DNA from 4 places in the Moellerella wisconsensis genome. Region 4 is predicted to be linked to each of the others. Evidence: predicted binding sites of a transcription regulator. Region 4 holds the regulator's gene; each other region holds the start of a gene.
The links. Region 4 encodes PurR, which represses purine synthesis genes. Its sites were predicted from a motif close to CANGCAAACGTTTGCNTG; they were not measured.

Region 1: a site for PurR is predicted at 1,773-1,790, ahead of purM (phosphoribosylformylglycinamidine cyclo-ligase). Genes of this name have one in related genera too.
Region 2: a site for PurR is predicted at 1,617-1,634, ahead of purT (formate-dependent phosphoribosylglycinamide formyltransferase). Genes of this name have one in related genera too.
Region 3: a site for PurR is predicted at 1,639-1,656, ahead of guaB (IMP dehydrogenase). Genes of this name have one in related genera too.

The regions. Positions count from the first base shown of each region.
Region 1 covers NZ_CP093242.1:2,014,918-2,019,044, reverse strand. Annotated here, with positions in the region: gene purN (phosphoribosylglycinamide formyltransferase) at 28-669, opposite strand; gene purM (phosphoribosylformylglycinamidine cyclo-ligase) at 669-1,709, opposite strand; gene upp (uracil phosphoribosyltransferase) at 1,944-2,570, shown strand; gene uraA (uracil permease) at 2,895-4,127, shown strand, end outside.
Region 2 covers NZ_CP093242.1:2,862,133-2,866,259, reverse strand. Annotated here, with positions in the region: gene MNY66_RS12585 (aminoimidazole riboside kinase) at 1-335, shown strand, start outside; gene rarD (EamA family transporter RarD) at 590-1,510, shown strand; gene purT (formate-dependent phosphoribosylglycinamide formyltransferase) at 1,676-2,854, shown strand; gene MNY66_RS12570 (GMC family oxidoreductase) at 2,978-4,127, opposite strand, start outside.
Region 3 covers NZ_CP093242.1:1,982,773-1,986,899, forward strand. Annotated here, with positions in the region: gene guaA (glutamine-hydrolyzing GMP synthase) at 1-31, opposite strand, end outside; gene guaB (IMP dehydrogenase) at 111-1,577, opposite strand; gene xseA (exodeoxyribonuclease VII large subunit) at 1,749-3,128, shown strand; gene MNY66_RS08820 (TonB-dependent receptor domain-containing protein) at 3,234-4,127, opposite strand, start outside.
Region 4 covers NZ_CP093242.1:1,573,820-1,577,946, forward strand. Annotated here, with positions in the region: gene punC (purine nucleoside transporter PunC) at 1-116, opposite strand, end outside; gene punR (DNA-binding transcriptional activator PunR) at 426-1,328, shown strand; gene purR (HTH-type transcriptional repressor PurR) at 1,333-2,358, opposite strand; gene sodB (superoxide dismutase [Fe]) at 2,882-3,460, opposite strand; gene MNY66_RS07090 (Grx4 family monothiol glutaredoxin) at 4,076-4,127, shown strand, end outside.

The sequences.
Region 1 (4,127 bases), 440 kb from region 4:
TGAGCCGATAAATTGCAGTTTAGTGGTCTAGTCATCACTAGCATACCCTTGTTCGGGTAGGATTTTACCGTCCAATTGCGCGTTATTTCCCACCATTTGTAATCGACCTGAAATAAACCAATCAATTACAACCGGATAAATATCATGTTCTTGGGTTTTAATTCGTTCAACTACATCGTTTTCATGATCGTTGGCAAAAATAGGTACTTTGGCTTGTAAAATAACCGGTCCGCCATCTAACTGCTCGGTGACAAAGTGGACAGAAGTCCCATGTTCTCGGTCGCCATTTTCCATCGCTTTACGGTGGGTATGTAACCCCGGATATTTAGGCAGCAATGACGGGTGGATATTGATTATTTTACCGCGATAGTGGTGTACAAAATCGGCAGGTAAAATTCTCATATAACCGGCAAGTACCAGTAAATCAGCATCATGGCTATCTATTGCTTGCTGTAGCGCATGGTCATAGTCTTCGCGAGTGGTGTAATTCTCCGGTTGAATTGCAAAGGCAGGGATCCCTGCCTCTTGTGCCCGAGTTAATCCCAATGCATCGCTTTTATTGCTGTATACTGCACAAATTTCGGCGTTTATCTTACCTGCTTGGCAGGCATCAATAATCGCTTGTAGATTTGTGCCACTTCCCGAAATCAACACCACTATTTTTTTCATTAGCCAATAATAACCTGTTCTGCGTTTGCTGGTAATGCAGCTATTTTACCAATTTGCCATGCGGTTTCGCCTAATTCAGTTAATAAATTGAGCGCTGGAGCAACTTCTGCTGGTGGAAGGGCGATTATCATCCCCACACCACAGTTAAAGGTACGATACATTTCATGGGTACTAACATCGCCGGCCTTTTGTAGCCAACGGAATACCGCTGGCCATTGCCAACTGTTCGCATCAATTTGTGCTTGGGTATTTTCCGGCAATACACGCGGAATATTTTCCCAAAAACCACCGCCGGTTAAATGTGCAATAGCATGAATATCACTTTTCTCAATCAAAGTTAAAATATTTTTGACATAAATGCGAGTTGGCTCGAGAAGATGGTCAGCTAAACTTTTGCCTTCAAGCTCGGTAGCTTCAGGATCAGTTTGGCTCACTTCTAAAATTTTACGTATCAATGAATAGCCATTGGAGTGAGGACCACTAGAGGCGAGAGCGATTAGGGCATCACCAGCTTGTACTTTACTGCCATCAATAATTTCTGAGCGTTCAACAACACCGACACAAAAACCGGCGACGTCGTAATCTTCACCATGATACATGCCTGGCATTTCTGCGGTTTCACCGCCGACTAATGCACACCCCGATTGTTTACAGCCTTCGGCGATCCCTGTAATTACGCTGGCCGCAGTATCGACCGATAATTTACCAGTTGCGTAATAATCGAGGAAAAACAGTGGCTCAGCACCTTGAACGATTAAATCGTTAACGCACATTGCCACTAAATCAATTCCGATGGTGTCATGGCGTTTTAAGTCCATGGCTAAACGTAATTTGGTGCCAACACCGTCAGTACCTGAGACTAATACCGGCTCGCGATATTTTTGTGGCAGAGAACAAAGTGCACCAAAACCACCTAGACCCCCCATAACTTCAGGACGACGCGTCTCTTTTACAACGCCTTTGATACGTTCAACAAGTGCATTACCTGCATCGATATCGACACCGGCATCTTTATAGCTAAGAGAGGTTTTATCAGTCACAACAGCCCCCAAGGCAATTACGTTTTAAACAAAGAAGCAATAATGAGATTAATTCTAACAGGCTAAGCAAACGTTTGCGATAGCTTTCTGCGGGAAATAATCTAAGATTAAAACAACATTATTCGGAAATGTTTTGATCAGTATCAACCAGATACTAGTGGAACTATCCCAAAAAAGAGTTATAATCTCGCGATTTTTTTGCCCGCCGACCACCAAAAATAGTAGGAGAAAAGTATGAAAGTTGTTGAGGCGAAACACCCGTTGGTAAAACATAAACTCGGCCTGATGCGCGATCACGATATTAGCACCAAGCGTTTCCGCGAATTAGCGTCAGAGGTAGGGAGTCTCCTGACATACGAAGCAACTGCCGATCTTGAAACTGAAACAGTAACAATCGAAGGGTGGTGTGGCCCAGTTGAGATTGAACAAATCAAAGGAAAGAAAATTACCGTTGTTCCAATCTTACGTGCTGGCTTAGGCATGATGGATGGTGTTCTGGATAGCATTCCAAGTGCGCGTATTAGTGTTGTTGGTGTATATCGAGATGAAGAAACTCTCGAGCCAGTTCCTTATTTCCACAAATTAGCGTCAAATATTGAAGAACGTATGGCGCTGGTTGTCGATCCGATGTTGGCGACTGGTGGCTCAGTTATAGCGACTATCGATTTGCTGAAAAAAGCCGGTTGTAAATCGATTAAAGTCTTAGTCTTAGTCGCTGCACCAGAAGGTATCGCGGCATTAGAAAAAGCCCATCCAGATATCGAACTCTATACTGCCTCTGTCGATGAGTACCTTAATGAACATGGCTACATTGTTCCAGGGCTCGGGGATGCGGGCGATAAAATATTTGGTACTAAATAAGATCAGCCGACGAATAGTCGGCTTTTTTTTAAATAAAAATACTTGGAATAACAAGTGTTGTTACCGTGTCGCGAGTTCAGCTTGGTTTTAGAGGGCTCACAAACAGTGACTGATATTTGATATTCAGAGGCCGGGCGAATTAAAGTTAACTTAATAGCGAATATGCGTTCCGTATGCGCTATTAAGCACGGTTTTAATCGTCTGCAATTATTAGGCTATATAGCCAGTTATGTTGTAAATGCGTTAGCTGTAATTAACTGCGTAATTTTAACCCGTAATTTTAACCATAATATCTAAAAGTATATCATCTAGGGGATGCAACAAATGACTCGCCGTACTATCGGAGTTGAAGAAAGACCGCCACTATTACAAACTATTCCACTTAGCCTACAGCATTTATTTGCTATGTTCGGCGCAACGGTAATTGTTCCTATTTTGTTCGGCGTTAATCCAGCCACGATCTTATTATTTAATGGCGTCGGGACATTAATTTATCTGTTTATTTGTAAAGGTAAAATTCCTGCTTATTTAGGCTCTAGTTTTGCGTTTATTTCTCCGGTATTAATTTTATTACCTTTAGGTTATGAGCTAGCACTTGGCGGCTTCATTATTTGTGGGGTACTCTTTTGTGTCGTGGCTTTAATTGTTAAAGTCGCGGGCAGAGGCTGGATTAATGTGATGTTTCCTCCCGCTGCCATGGGTGCCATTGTGGCGGTCATTGGGCTAGAGCTGGCACAAACCGCAGCCAGTATGTCGGGATTATTGCCTCAAGGCGATACTCCTGTAGATCCATCAACCTTAATTATTTCAATTACTACGCTGAGTGTAACTATTCTTTGCGCGGTAGTGTTCCGTGGATTTTTATCAATTATTCCTATTCTTATCGGTTTCTTGGTTGGATATGCCTTATCCTATTTCATGGGGATTGTGGACTTGACGCCTATTGTCGATGCGCCATGGTTTGCGGTTCCTGAATTTTATACACCACGTTTTGAATGGTTTGCGATTTTAACTATTTTACCTGCGGCATTAGTGGTTATCGCGGAGCACGTAGGGCATTTAGTGGTGACGGCAAATATTGTCGAGCGTGATTTACTAAAAGATCCCGGTTTACACCGTTCTATGTTTGCGAATGGTTTTTCGACGATCATTTCTGGTTTCTTTGGTTCGACACCAAACACCACTTATGGTGAGAATATCGGTGTAATGGCAATAACTAAGGTTTACAGCACTTGGGTTATTGGTGGCGCAGCTATACTGGCAATTTTACTGTCATGTGTTGGTAAATTATCTGTGGCGATTCAACTCGTTCCAACCCCCGTGATGGGCGGTGTTTCTTTGCTGCTTTACGGCGTAATTGGTGCATCAGGCATTCGTGTGCTAATTGACTCAAAAGTGGATTATAATAAGCCACAAAATCTAATTTTAACGTCGGTGATTTTAATAATCGGTGTCAGCGGTGCGGTTATTCATATCGGTCAAGCAGAACTGAAAGGCATGGCATTAGCCACTATCGTTGGTATTTTTATGGCGCTGTTATTCCGTTTTATTACGTTT
Region 2 (4,127 bases), 1.3 Mb from region 4:
TGAATCAGTATCCTGCGAGTTTAAAAGTCGTCACCCAAGGTTCAAAAGGTTGTTTAGTCATTACCAAGCAACAGCGTGTTGCTATCAGTGCGTATTTAGTTGAAAGCGTAGACACCACAGGAGCAGGCGATGCTTTTATGGCTGGATTATTGGCGGCTATTGCTGAATACGGCGTGGCTAATGAGGCCGCATACTTTATGAAAATAATCACTCAAGCTTCAGCTTGTGGTGCATTAGCGACGACTAAAAAAGGGGCAATTGCTGCGGCGCCATCCCATGATGAATTGGCTGATTTTATTCGCCAGCAACCGCCACTGCATCAGCGCGAAATTTAATATTATGAATTGCTGGGGATCATGATGTTATTATCTTGATGCCCAGCACTATATTAATATAGTTTTTATTTTCCCCATTATTATCCAACGCTTACTCGCGTAGTTATTATGAGTTTATTTCCTCAGATAATTGGTTGTTTTTTCTACTATTCTTATAATTATAATCATAAATAGAAAGTGTCTCTTTCAGTGAGAAAAGAGTATTATAGTCAGTCAATTCTGTTATTAATTCATTTATTTCTGGATATCTAAATATGTTGTACCGCTCAGGGGTCGCACTGGCTATATTTTCTTATATTCTGTGGGGGATCACTCCGCTTTATTATCGATTAATGCCCGGCGCACAGCCGCTTGAGTTATTAGCTCAACGTATTATCTGGTCAATTCCTTTATTATTGATAATTAGATATTTAATAAAAAATAAAACGTTCTGGCAGCAAGTTTGGCAAGACAAGCGCTCGATTATTCTATGTTTATTCAGTTCTGCGGTGATGGCGGTTTCATGGAGCGCCTTTACTTACGCTTTAACTCATGGGCAAGTTTTAGCCGCTAGTTTAGGCTATTTTATAAATCCGTTATTTTCTATTTTGCTTGGGATGTTATTTTTACATGAGCGCTTGGCTATTGCAGAAAAGATGGCAGTTATGTTTATTTTAGCTGGGGTGGGTTATCAAATATTACAATATGGTGAATTGCCATTATTAGCATTAGTCATGGGTAGTGCCTTTGCAATTTATGGTTTAATTCGTAAATTTATTCGCTTTGATGTGATTACTTCATTGTTTCTCGAGGCATTATGGTTATTGCCTTTAGCAATCGTTATTATGTTTTGGCTGGATAATCAAGGTGAAAGCGCGGTTCTTAGTGGCGACTTTGAGATAAAATTGCTCTATATGTTGACGGCGCCAGTGACTATTTTGCCACTATTGTTCTTTACGGCAGCGATAAAACGTACCACCTTAACCGTTATCGGTCTCGCCCAATATATAGAACCTACAATTCAATTTTTATTAGCAATATTCTTATTCAATGAATTATTCGATAGTGTCAAAGGTGTAAGTTTCTCGCTAATTTGGATCGGGCTATTATTTTGTATTTTATCTTTATTCCATAAACGCTACATCGAGCATCATAAAAATCCGCCGTTTATTACTGGGCGCGATAAAACCCTTTAGATTATTTATAACTGAGAGTTCAAAAGCCAACAGTTTTATTGAAAAATAGCTAGTGTAAATAGATTTTGCGTTAGCTTTTTAGACAAAGTTTTCTATCTTAATAGCCAAGGCAAACGATTGCGTTTATACTTGGGCTATTATTTTGAGCATGGGAAATAAGACAAAATGGTTAAACTCGGAACTGCATTGTGTTCATCTGCGACAAAAGTCATGTTATTAGGCTCTGGTGAATTAGGCAAAGAAGTGGCGATTGAATGCCAGCGTTTAGGAATTGAGGTAATTGCGGTAGACCGTTATGAGCATGCGCCTGCAATGCATATCGCTCATCGCAGTTATAACATAAATATGTTGGATGGTGATGCGCTACGTGAGTTAGTTGCGCAGGAAAAGCCAGATTTTATCGTGCCTGAAATTGAAGCTATAGCGACTAAAACCTTATTCGCGTTGGAGCAAGCAGGGCAAAAAGTCGTACCGAGTGCTAAAGCTGTTTTATTGACTATGGATCGCGAAGGTATTCGTCGTTTAGCCGCCGAAGAATTAGGATTACGGACTTCAGAGTATCGTTTTGTTGATAGTGACGTAGAATTTGTTGCCGCCGCTAAGCAGATTGGTTTTCCTTGCATTGTTAAACCGGTGATGAGCTCGTCTGGCAAGGGGCAGAGTATTATTCGTAGCGAAAATGAATTAGCTGCCGCATGGGCTTATTCTCAGGAAGGTGGACGTTCTGGGCAAGGGCGAGTGATTATCGAAAAAATGGTTAATTTTGATTTTGAGATCACCTTACTGACCATCAATGCTGTGGATGGTATTCATTTTTGTGCTCCGGTCGGGCATCGTCAGGAAAAAGGCGATTACCGTTGTTCATGGCAACCGCAGAAAATGAGCGATAAAGCTTGGGATAATGCCCAGCAAATGGCCGAAAAAATTGTCCGCGCATTAGGCGGTTATGGCCTATTTGGGGTTGAGTTATTTGTGTGCGGTGATGAAGTGATTTTTAATGAAGTCTCCCCGCGACCGCATGATACCGGTATGGTGACTTTGATTTCTCAGAATTTATCTGAGTTTGCACTGCATGTACGTGCTTTTTTAGGTTTACCAATTGGTCAAATTCGTCAATATGGGCCGAGCGCTTCAGCGGTTATTTTACCGCAATTACATAGCCGAGATGTGACTTTCTCGGGAGTGGATAGTGCATTAAAAAATAATGTTCAATTGCGTTTATTTGGCAAGCCTGAAATTGCCGGTTTCCGCCGTTTAGGCGTGACATTGGCAACGGCTGATTCGATAGATGACGCATTATCCAGCGCAATAAATGCCGCGTCTCAAGTCGTGGTTGAAGGATAAATATTTTGAAATCCGTCGAAAGATAATATCGGCGGATATGAGCGTGTATAAAGATAATTAATGCTCAATGATTAATCGCTGAGCATTTATGACTACTACGATGATGATTAACCTCGATTAATTTTAATGCGCTTGATCTTCAATAATCATCGCTGCTGCACGCTCGGCAATCATAATGGTCGGCGCATTGGTGTTTCCACTGGTTATTTCGGGAATAACTGAGCCATCGACTACTCGTAGCTGATGTATTCCATGTACACGTAAACGCAAATCAGTCACGGATGTTTGCGGATCAGTCCCCATGCGGCAAGTCCCGACGGGGTGGTAAACTGTTTTGCAAAAATTACGTACAAACTCATCTAACGCCGCGTCATCTTGCTGTGCTTCGATCGGCGGCATTAATATTTCTGCACTCACTGATTTTAATGATGGTGATTGTAATAATGCTAAGCCAAATTTTACGGCGCGCTTACAGCCTGCTAAATCCTCGGGATCCGCTAAATAATTGGCATTAATTTTTAACGGCGCTGCTGGATCACGGCTGCGTAATTGGATGTGCCCGCGAGATTTAGGCTGCAAATAGCCCACTTTTAAGCTAAAGCCATGAATTGCAGGTAATGGTTCTCCGGGGACATCATCCCAGCTATCTAGAATTGGCAAGAAATGAACTTGGACATCAGGCCGACCTTGATTATTGGTATCAATAAATGCCGCGCCTTCTAGAATATTTGATGATAATACGCCGGTACGAAATGCTAGCCACTGTGCACCATGGCGTAATGCATTCAGTCCTTGATCTGCACCATATAGACTAATCGGCTGTTTGGTGCTCACATTGATTGACATATGTAGGTGATCATGGAAATTTTTACCGACCGGAAGATCGATAAGAGGATGAATATCAAGCTCAGAAAGATGATTTTTCGGCCCAATCCCCGACAGCATTAATAATTTAGCCGATCCCATGGCTCCGGCACAGAGAATAACTTCTTGTTGTGCGATGGCTTGGACTTTTTTCCCATCAGCGCCCTGATAAATCACGCCGATTGCAATACCATCGTTGATAATAATCTGATTTACTTGGGTATTTAATTTGAGAGTCAGTCGTGGGCTATTGCTGACGCTTTTTAGATAGCTCCGAGAGGTGCTGGCTCGCTCACCGTTATGAGTGGTCGTTTGGTAATATCCCACTCCTTGCTGATTTTCAGCATTAAAATCAATTGAATAATTTAGGCCATATTCTTGCCCGGCGCGAATAAACGCCATTGATAAT
Region 3 (4,127 bases), 410 kb from region 4:
GAATGCGATGTTTATGGATATTTGTTGTCATTTGAGGAGAATTCCAAACATTCATGTCAAAATAAAATATGGCAGTCCCGCGAAGGACCGCCCTGAAAAAATTACTGCAATTACTGACCTAAACGGTAGTTCGGTGATTCTTTAGTAATAGTCACGTCATGGACATGGCTTTCTTGAATACCCGCACCACTGATACGCACAAACTCAGCTTTAGTTCTCAATTCATCGATAGTGCCACAACCCGTCAGGCCCATGCATGAACGCAGCCCGCCCATTTGTTGATGAATGATATTCTTAAGTTTGCCTTTATAAGCAACGCGGCCTTCGATACCTTCTGGTACCAGTTTATCCGCAGCATTATCGGTTTGGAAGTAACGGTCTGATGATCCTTTAGACATCGCCCCTAACGATCCCATGCCACGGTAGGATTTATATGAACGACCTTGGAACAGTATAGTTTCCCCTGGGGATTCATCGGTACCGGCGAACATAGAGCCGACCATTACACAGGCCGCACCCGCTGCAATCGCTTTGGAGATATCGCCAGAGAAGCGGATACCACCATCGGCGATAACCGGAATTCCCGTACCTTCTAAGGCATCAACAGCTTCGGCAATAGCAGTAATTTGCGGTACGCCGACGCCAGTAACGATACGAGTAGTACAAATAGAACCTGGGCCGATGCCCACTTTTACTGCGCTCACGCCGGCATCAGCCAGTGCTTTTGCACCTTCCGCAGTTGCAACGTTACCACCAATAATTGGCAGATTGGGATATTTTGCACGTGCATCGCGGATACGCTGTAAGACACCTTCAGAATGTCCGTGAGACGAGTCAATCAGTAAAACATCAACACCCGCAGCCACCAACGCATCAATGCGCTCTTCATTACCTGCGCCTGCGCCAACGGCCGCGCCAACGCGTAAACGGCCTTGTTCGTCTTTACAGGCATTAGGTTTACGTTCTGCTTTTTGGAAATCTTTAACGGTGATCATCCCTAATAAATGGAATTTATCATCAACAACTAAAGCTTTTTCAACTCGTTTTTCATGCATTTTCTGCAACACAACATCACGAGCTTCGCCTTCTTTGACCGTTACCAAACGTTCTTTTGGGGTCATCATTGCCGTAACTGGCTGATCTAAATCAGTCACAAAACGGATATCACGGCCGGTAATAATACCTACCAAAGAATTATCTGCGGCAACTACCGGATAACCGGCAAAGCCATTACGCTCTGACAGTTCTTTAATTTCACGAATTGTGGTTTCTGGACTGACGGTGACAGGGTCGGTAACTACGCCGCTTTCGTATTTTTTCACTCGGCGAACTTCTTCTGCCTGACGTTCGATTGACATATTTTTATGAATAAAGCCAATCCCACCTTCTTGAGCAAGTGCAATAGCCAGGTCAGATTCGGTCACGGTATCCATCGCTGCAGACAGCATTGGGATATTTAGACGAATAGTATCAGTGAGTTGAGTAGTAAGATCTGCCGTGTTTGGCAGTACATTTGAGTGTGCAGGAACGAGTAATACATCGTCGAAAGTTAGTGCTTCTTTTTTAATGCGTAACATAGGCAATATCTCACCGGGCAGCTTGTTAGAAAGGTTTAAATATTGCCGCGGCATTATACACACCGAAACCGATTGCCTCCAGCTTTATTTTCAAAAAAAAGCTTGCTAACAGCACGAGGTAGGTTAGTATCGATTGATTAAGTCATTGTTTTGAAATTTTTTCTAGCGCATATGTTAACAACTTCATCGACCGGAATTTTTTCTGTTAGCCGTTTAAATCAAACGGTCAGGGAACTACTAGACAATCAGATGGGCAGAATCTGGCTCAGTGCGGAAATTTCTAATTTTTCCCAGCCTTCTTCTGGGCATTGGTACTTCACATTAAAAGATGCCAAATCGCAAGTACGGGCTGCCATGTTTCGCGGGCAAAACGGGCGCGTAACCTTTCGTCCACAAAATGGCCATCAAGTGCTGGTTAGGGCTTCTGTTACTTTGTATGAACCTCGCGGCGACTATCAACTAATTGTCGAGAGTATGCAGCCGGCGGGCGAAGGATTATTACAGCAACAATTTGAGCTATTAAAACAAAAATTGAGCGCAGAAGGATTATTTGAATCTGCCCATAAAAAGCCGTTGCCTTCACCGGCAAAATGTGTCGGTATTATCACCTCGGCAACGGGCGCAGCGCTGCATGATATTTTGCATATTTTGCGCCGCAGAGACCCTTCACTGCCGATTATTATCTATCCCACTGCGGTTCAAGGAGATGGCGCTCCAGCACAAATTGTTCGTGCTATTGAAATTGCTAATCGACGCCAAGAATGTGATGTTTTAATTGTTGGCCGCGGCGGTGGCTCTTTAGAAGATCTGTGGGCATTTAATGATGAAAAAGTCGCCCGGGCAATTTTTACTAGCCAATTACCGATTGTCAGTGCCGTAGGCCATGAAACCGATGTAACTATTGCTGATTTTGTGGCGGATTTGCGGGCGCCTACGCCTTCGGCTGCCGCAGAAGTGATTAGCCGTAATCAACAAGAGTTACTACGACAATTAAACAGCCACCAGCAGCGGTTGGAAATGGCGCTGGATTATTATCTGGCGAATAAACATAAGCGTTTCGTTCAATTACATCATCGTTTGCAACAGCAGCACCCTCAATTACGCTTAGCGCGGCAGCAAAATCGACTCGCGACGTTAAATCAACACCTTACTCAATCCATGAGTCGCCTATTACAGCGCCGAATGACTCAATATACACAGATGAGTCGTCAATTAATGCAACATGATCTTCGGCCACAAGTTCAGCAATATCAGCAGCATATTAATCAATATCAATATCGTCTACAGCGTTCACTAGTTACAGTATTGAATAATTATCGCCAGCGCTTTGCCGTCGCCTGTTCAAAAATGGAAACAGTAAGCCCATTAGCGACCTTGGCCCGAGGATTTAGTATTAGTGAAACCCCAACGGGTGAAGTACTAAAAGGTGTCAGCCAAGTTAAAAAAGGTCAAATGTTGCGTACCCGCTTGCACGATGGCTGGGTTGATAGTGAAATCACCGCGATCAAAAAAATTCGCCAACGTAAAACTGCACCCGTCAGCAAAACCTAATCTAAGCTGTGGCATTCGGGCGATTACTGCTCGAATGCCTCTCGTATTGATATTGATCGAATCACTTAGTGACTCAATAACCTTTTTGTTAAATGCTGAATAAGCTTAAAAACGTACCGCTGCACCCAGCATATAGGTGCGTCCGCGAGCTGTATGTTGATCTTTCTCACTTATCTTGGCCGATGAATTTGCCCGATTTAGCGCGTCTGAATAACTGCGGTTAGTGATATTATTCACACTAAACATCAATTTAATCTGTCGATTAATCGTGTATTTTGCATACAAATCAATAATTGTCGGCTGCTGTTCATATTGCTCAGTCATAATATCGCCACTTTCGTTTCTTTCGCCTGAAGGGGTAATCCGCTTAGAAGGGCCGGTAATAGTGATCAGGGTGCCAAGTTTTAAGCGCTTATCCAGTAAACGTATGCCGGAATCTAAGCTCAAATAGTATTCTGGCAACTCTGAAATATCTCCGGCGCTAAACGCATCAGAGCTATAAGTCACGGACATCGGCTGATTGCTGCTTTCCTTACTGTACGACAAGGTCGAATAAAATAGGCCGGCATCATAATCCGCCTGCAGTTCATAACCATGCAGCGTGACTTTATCGGGGTTATTTTGGTAGATATACATGCTAACATTGGCATTAACATCATAATTATCAAAAGCATCGTCGTTATTTAAGCAACGATGATATTCATCATCAGCATGAGTACGGCACAAAATGTAACCGCGACTATAAATATAATCGGTCAATTTGCTGTGATACCACAAGGCTTTGAGCCTTAATACATCCCCAGTAATAATTAAATCAGGTCGATAACTGTTAAATCCTAACTGAACAGTTTGGGCTTTTTCTCCTTTTAAGAAAGGATTCATCGACGCCCCCCCTTCATTAGAGAAAAAAGCTTCTTGAGCATTGGGGGCACGCATACTGTAGGCATAACTGGCAAATGGTTGAAATTCAGGGATAATCTCAGCTGAAAGCAACACGCC
Region 4 (4,127 bases):
ATCTGCATCGCACCAAAGGCGGGCAAATACATATCAATAGCCAGGTAGCCAAGCATACTTAGCCCAGCGAGATAAAATAGAAATCCGGAAGAATTTTTTACAGCGTTCTGTGTCATTTTATTAATCTTTTAGATGAAAAATTGAATGATATCCATGAGCTATCGAGAGGCTGATGCTGAATTTATTTTACTGACAGCTCAACCTTATTATGACTCACTATCAGCAATCGACTAATTAAAATATTTATTACTTAGTCTTTATTATTGCTTAAATTTGAATACCGAGCAGGTGTTGAATCGAGGTTTATTGCCACTCAAATTATTTGGAATATAAATTTAATCGATGCTTCATTGTATCGCCTGTCATTTTTCAAAGTAAAACGGTAATATTTGCACAATGCTGTTAAATTTTTTGAAGGGAAGGTTATGTGGTCAGCGTATTCATTGGAAGTTATTGATGCTGTTGCTAGAACCGGTAGCTTTAGCGCAGCAGCAGTTGAGCTACATCGAGTTCCTTCTGCGATTAGCTATACAGTTAAACAATTGGAAGAATGGCTGGCAATACCGCTGTTTGAACGGCGACACCGTGATGTTGAACTCACTGAAGCAGGGCGGGTATTTATTAAAGAAGCGCGCGCTGTCATCAAAAAAATGGATGATACTCGTCACCATTGTCAGCAAATTGCCAACGGTTGGCGTGGACAGCTAAGTATTGCGGTTGATGGGATAGTCAAACCTCAGCGAACGGAACAACTTATTTTAGATTTTTATCAACATTTTCCCGATGTAGAGCTGTATATTTACCCTGAAGTTTTTAATGGCGTTTGGGATGCTTTAGCCGACGGTCGGGCAGATGTTGCCATTGGCGCAACTCGAGCTTCGCCAATTGGAGAACGCTACAGTTTCAAAGATATGGGATTTATGCCGTGGCGCTGTGTGGTTAATCATCGACACCCGTTAGCAAGTGAGGCAGGTCCATTGACCGATGATCAATTGCGACCTTTTCCCAGTTTATGTTTAGAGGATACCTCAAGAAATTTACCTAAAAGAGAAACTTGGGCGTTGAATAATCAGCAGCGAATGATAGTACCGAGTTGGGAAAATGGATTAGCGTGTTTAAAAGCGGGATTGTGCATGGGAGTAATCCCCGAACATCGGGCTTTGCCGTTATGTGAACAAGGGATTTTAGTTGATTTACAACTTTCCCAGCCATTTCCTGAAAGTCCGTGTTGCTTAACGTGGGTCGAGAACCATGCGTCTCCGGCATTAAGTTGGCTGCTCGATTATTTGGGCGACAGCGAAACACTTAATGCCGAATGGTTGCGATAAAAGATTATCGGCGGTAATCGATAAAAGGACCGTCCGCTACTGAGCGGCGTTCAACTAAGCGTGGATGCACTTCAATAGTTTGTGCATCTTCACGTTTATTGACAATCCGATCCAATAGCATAGAAAATGCCATCTGACCTAAACGTTCTTTTGGCTGATGGATTGTGGTCAGTGCCGGAGTAAAATAGCGCGCATTGCGTACATTATCATAACCGATAATTGAAATATCTTGTGGAACGCGCAAGCCCATTTCATCGGCGGCACAAATTGCACCCATCGCCATAATATCCCCACCACAGAATACAGCGGTAGGTTTGTGTTTATGACTTAGAATTTCGCTCATGGCGGAATAACCTGATTCGGGCTCAAAATTGCCTTGGACTATCCACTCATCACGTAAGGTGATTTTAGCTTCTTCCATCGCCTTTTTAAAACCATTTAAGCGTCCAATTCCTGTATTGCGTTCTAATGGACCGGGGATAATCCCTAAATCACGATGACCGCGATCAATAAGATAACGCCCCGCAAGGTAACCGCCATGAAACGCATTATCAATAATGGTGTCAGTAAAATCACCTCGAGCTTCCCCCCAATCCATGACAACCATGGGGATATTTCGATATTCTTCTAACATAGTAATCAAATGGTCAGGATATTCTGAACACATGACTAATAAGCCATCAACACGTTTTTGCGCTAACATTTGTAAATAGGCTTTTTGTTTGCCTAAATTATTATGCGAATTACATAAAATTAGCGTGTATCCTTTGTCGTAACAGCTATTTTCAACTGATTCAATAACTTCAGCAAAATATGGAGCCTCACTCGAGGTTGCCAGTAATCCAATCGACTTGGTGTGATTAACTTTCAAGCTTCTCGCAACTGCACTAGGTGAATAGTTCAGTTCTTTAATTGCCGTCCAAACGGCAATCTTAGTATTTTCGGCGACGAAACGCGTTTTATTAATAACATGGGATACGGTTGTGGTAGAGACGCCTGCGCGTTTTGCCACATCTTTAATCGTTGCCATGATGTAAAAAGACTCCTGACCAATAAGTGGTCTTATAATATAATTTTATTAAAAGTTGTCAGTATATTGAGGCATAAGAGGTTGTCTGACAATAATTTAGCGATTTGTCATGAATTTTGTCTGATCTAGCGCAAAAACGAAAGTAATAATTGATGTTATAACATGTGATATATTGCGTGGTTTTAAATTTTTACTGTGAGATACTAATTAGTAGCTAGTCAATTTTAGTTATTTGATGGGGATTTCTAAGCATCAGCTAGCATAATTAGATATCATAGCATTAGAATATAACGTTATTGGAATATCAATAGGAGCAAATATCATGGATACAGATCTTAAATTCGGACTCTGCACCGCATTAGGCGCATTAGTGATGATTATTTTATTTGTGGTACATATTTTTTGATTGGTCTGTGTGCGAAAACCAACCACTGAAATTATTAGATTAAGGGCGAGACATTTATCCCGCCCTTAATCTATCAGTAAGAGCCAAAAGAGATCTCTGCTCTTACTTTATTAATCACTAAGCCAGATTTTCTGCAACAAAATTCCAGTTAACCAATGCCCAGAAGTTGTCCATATATTGAGGACGAGCATTACGGTAATCGATGTAATACGCATGTTCCCAAACATCAACGGTCAGAAGAGGTTTATCTTCACCAGAGATTGGGGTGGCTGCATTTGAAGTATTGACGATAGCCAAGCTGCCATCAGCTTTTTTTACTAACCAAGTCCAACCAGCACCAAAGTTTTTAATCGCAGAATCAGTGAATTGCTGTTTGAATTCAGCAAAAGAACCAAATGCTTGGTTGATAGCTTCTGCAACTTTACCTGTGGGTTCGCCACCTGCATTTGGTGCTAAGCAGTGCCAGTAAAATGTGTGATTCCATACTTGAGCCGCGTTATTGAATAGGCCACCTTCAGAAGATTTGATAATCTGCTCTAAAGATTTACCTTCAAATTCAGTGCCTTTGATCAGGTTATTCAGGTTTACCACATACGTATTGTGGTGTTTACCATAGTGATATTCTAGGGTCTCAGCAGAGATATGTGGTTCGAGCGCATTTTTTGCGTAAGGTAGAGCGGGTAATTCAAATGACATTGCATACTCCTTGTTAAACTATTGTATTTTATAGTTTGCTACTTCGGGTTTTGCTCGATAATTGAGCCAAAAGGGTGGTTCTATTTCTAAGGACAGCATCGTTAAGGTCAACTGCCTCTATTTTACTTATCATATTAACAACATTAGATAAAAATCACAGTGTCTTATAATATAAAATATTTATATATTATTTATTAGTCCACTTTAATTCATCTTGAGATTAGTTATCTGGCGGGTTAAAAATAGACACAATGCAGGGATAATGATCCCTTTTTTAAACCGGTAATGTTATAGTAATGTATTATTGTAAACAAAATGCATATTCTAGGTAGTGTGTTTGATTACATGGAGTAGGCGGCCTGCATTGAAACGGCGCAGCCCAAAATGTGTGTTTTGCTATTATAAGTATACAGATTAGGTATACAGATACTGGATCTGATGTGGTCGGTTTGGTATCGGTATAGACAAAGACACATACAATGTTCAGGTATTGAACTTTTTAATTCAGCTGCAATTGTTTGATCCATCATTGTTTGATCTACAATTGTTTAATATTGTTTATTACAGCAATATTGGGCTGACAGACCAGCACATATTAGTTTTAAGGAAGTAAGAATGACAACTATTGAAAAAATTGAGCGCCAAATCAAAGAAAACCCGATTCTAT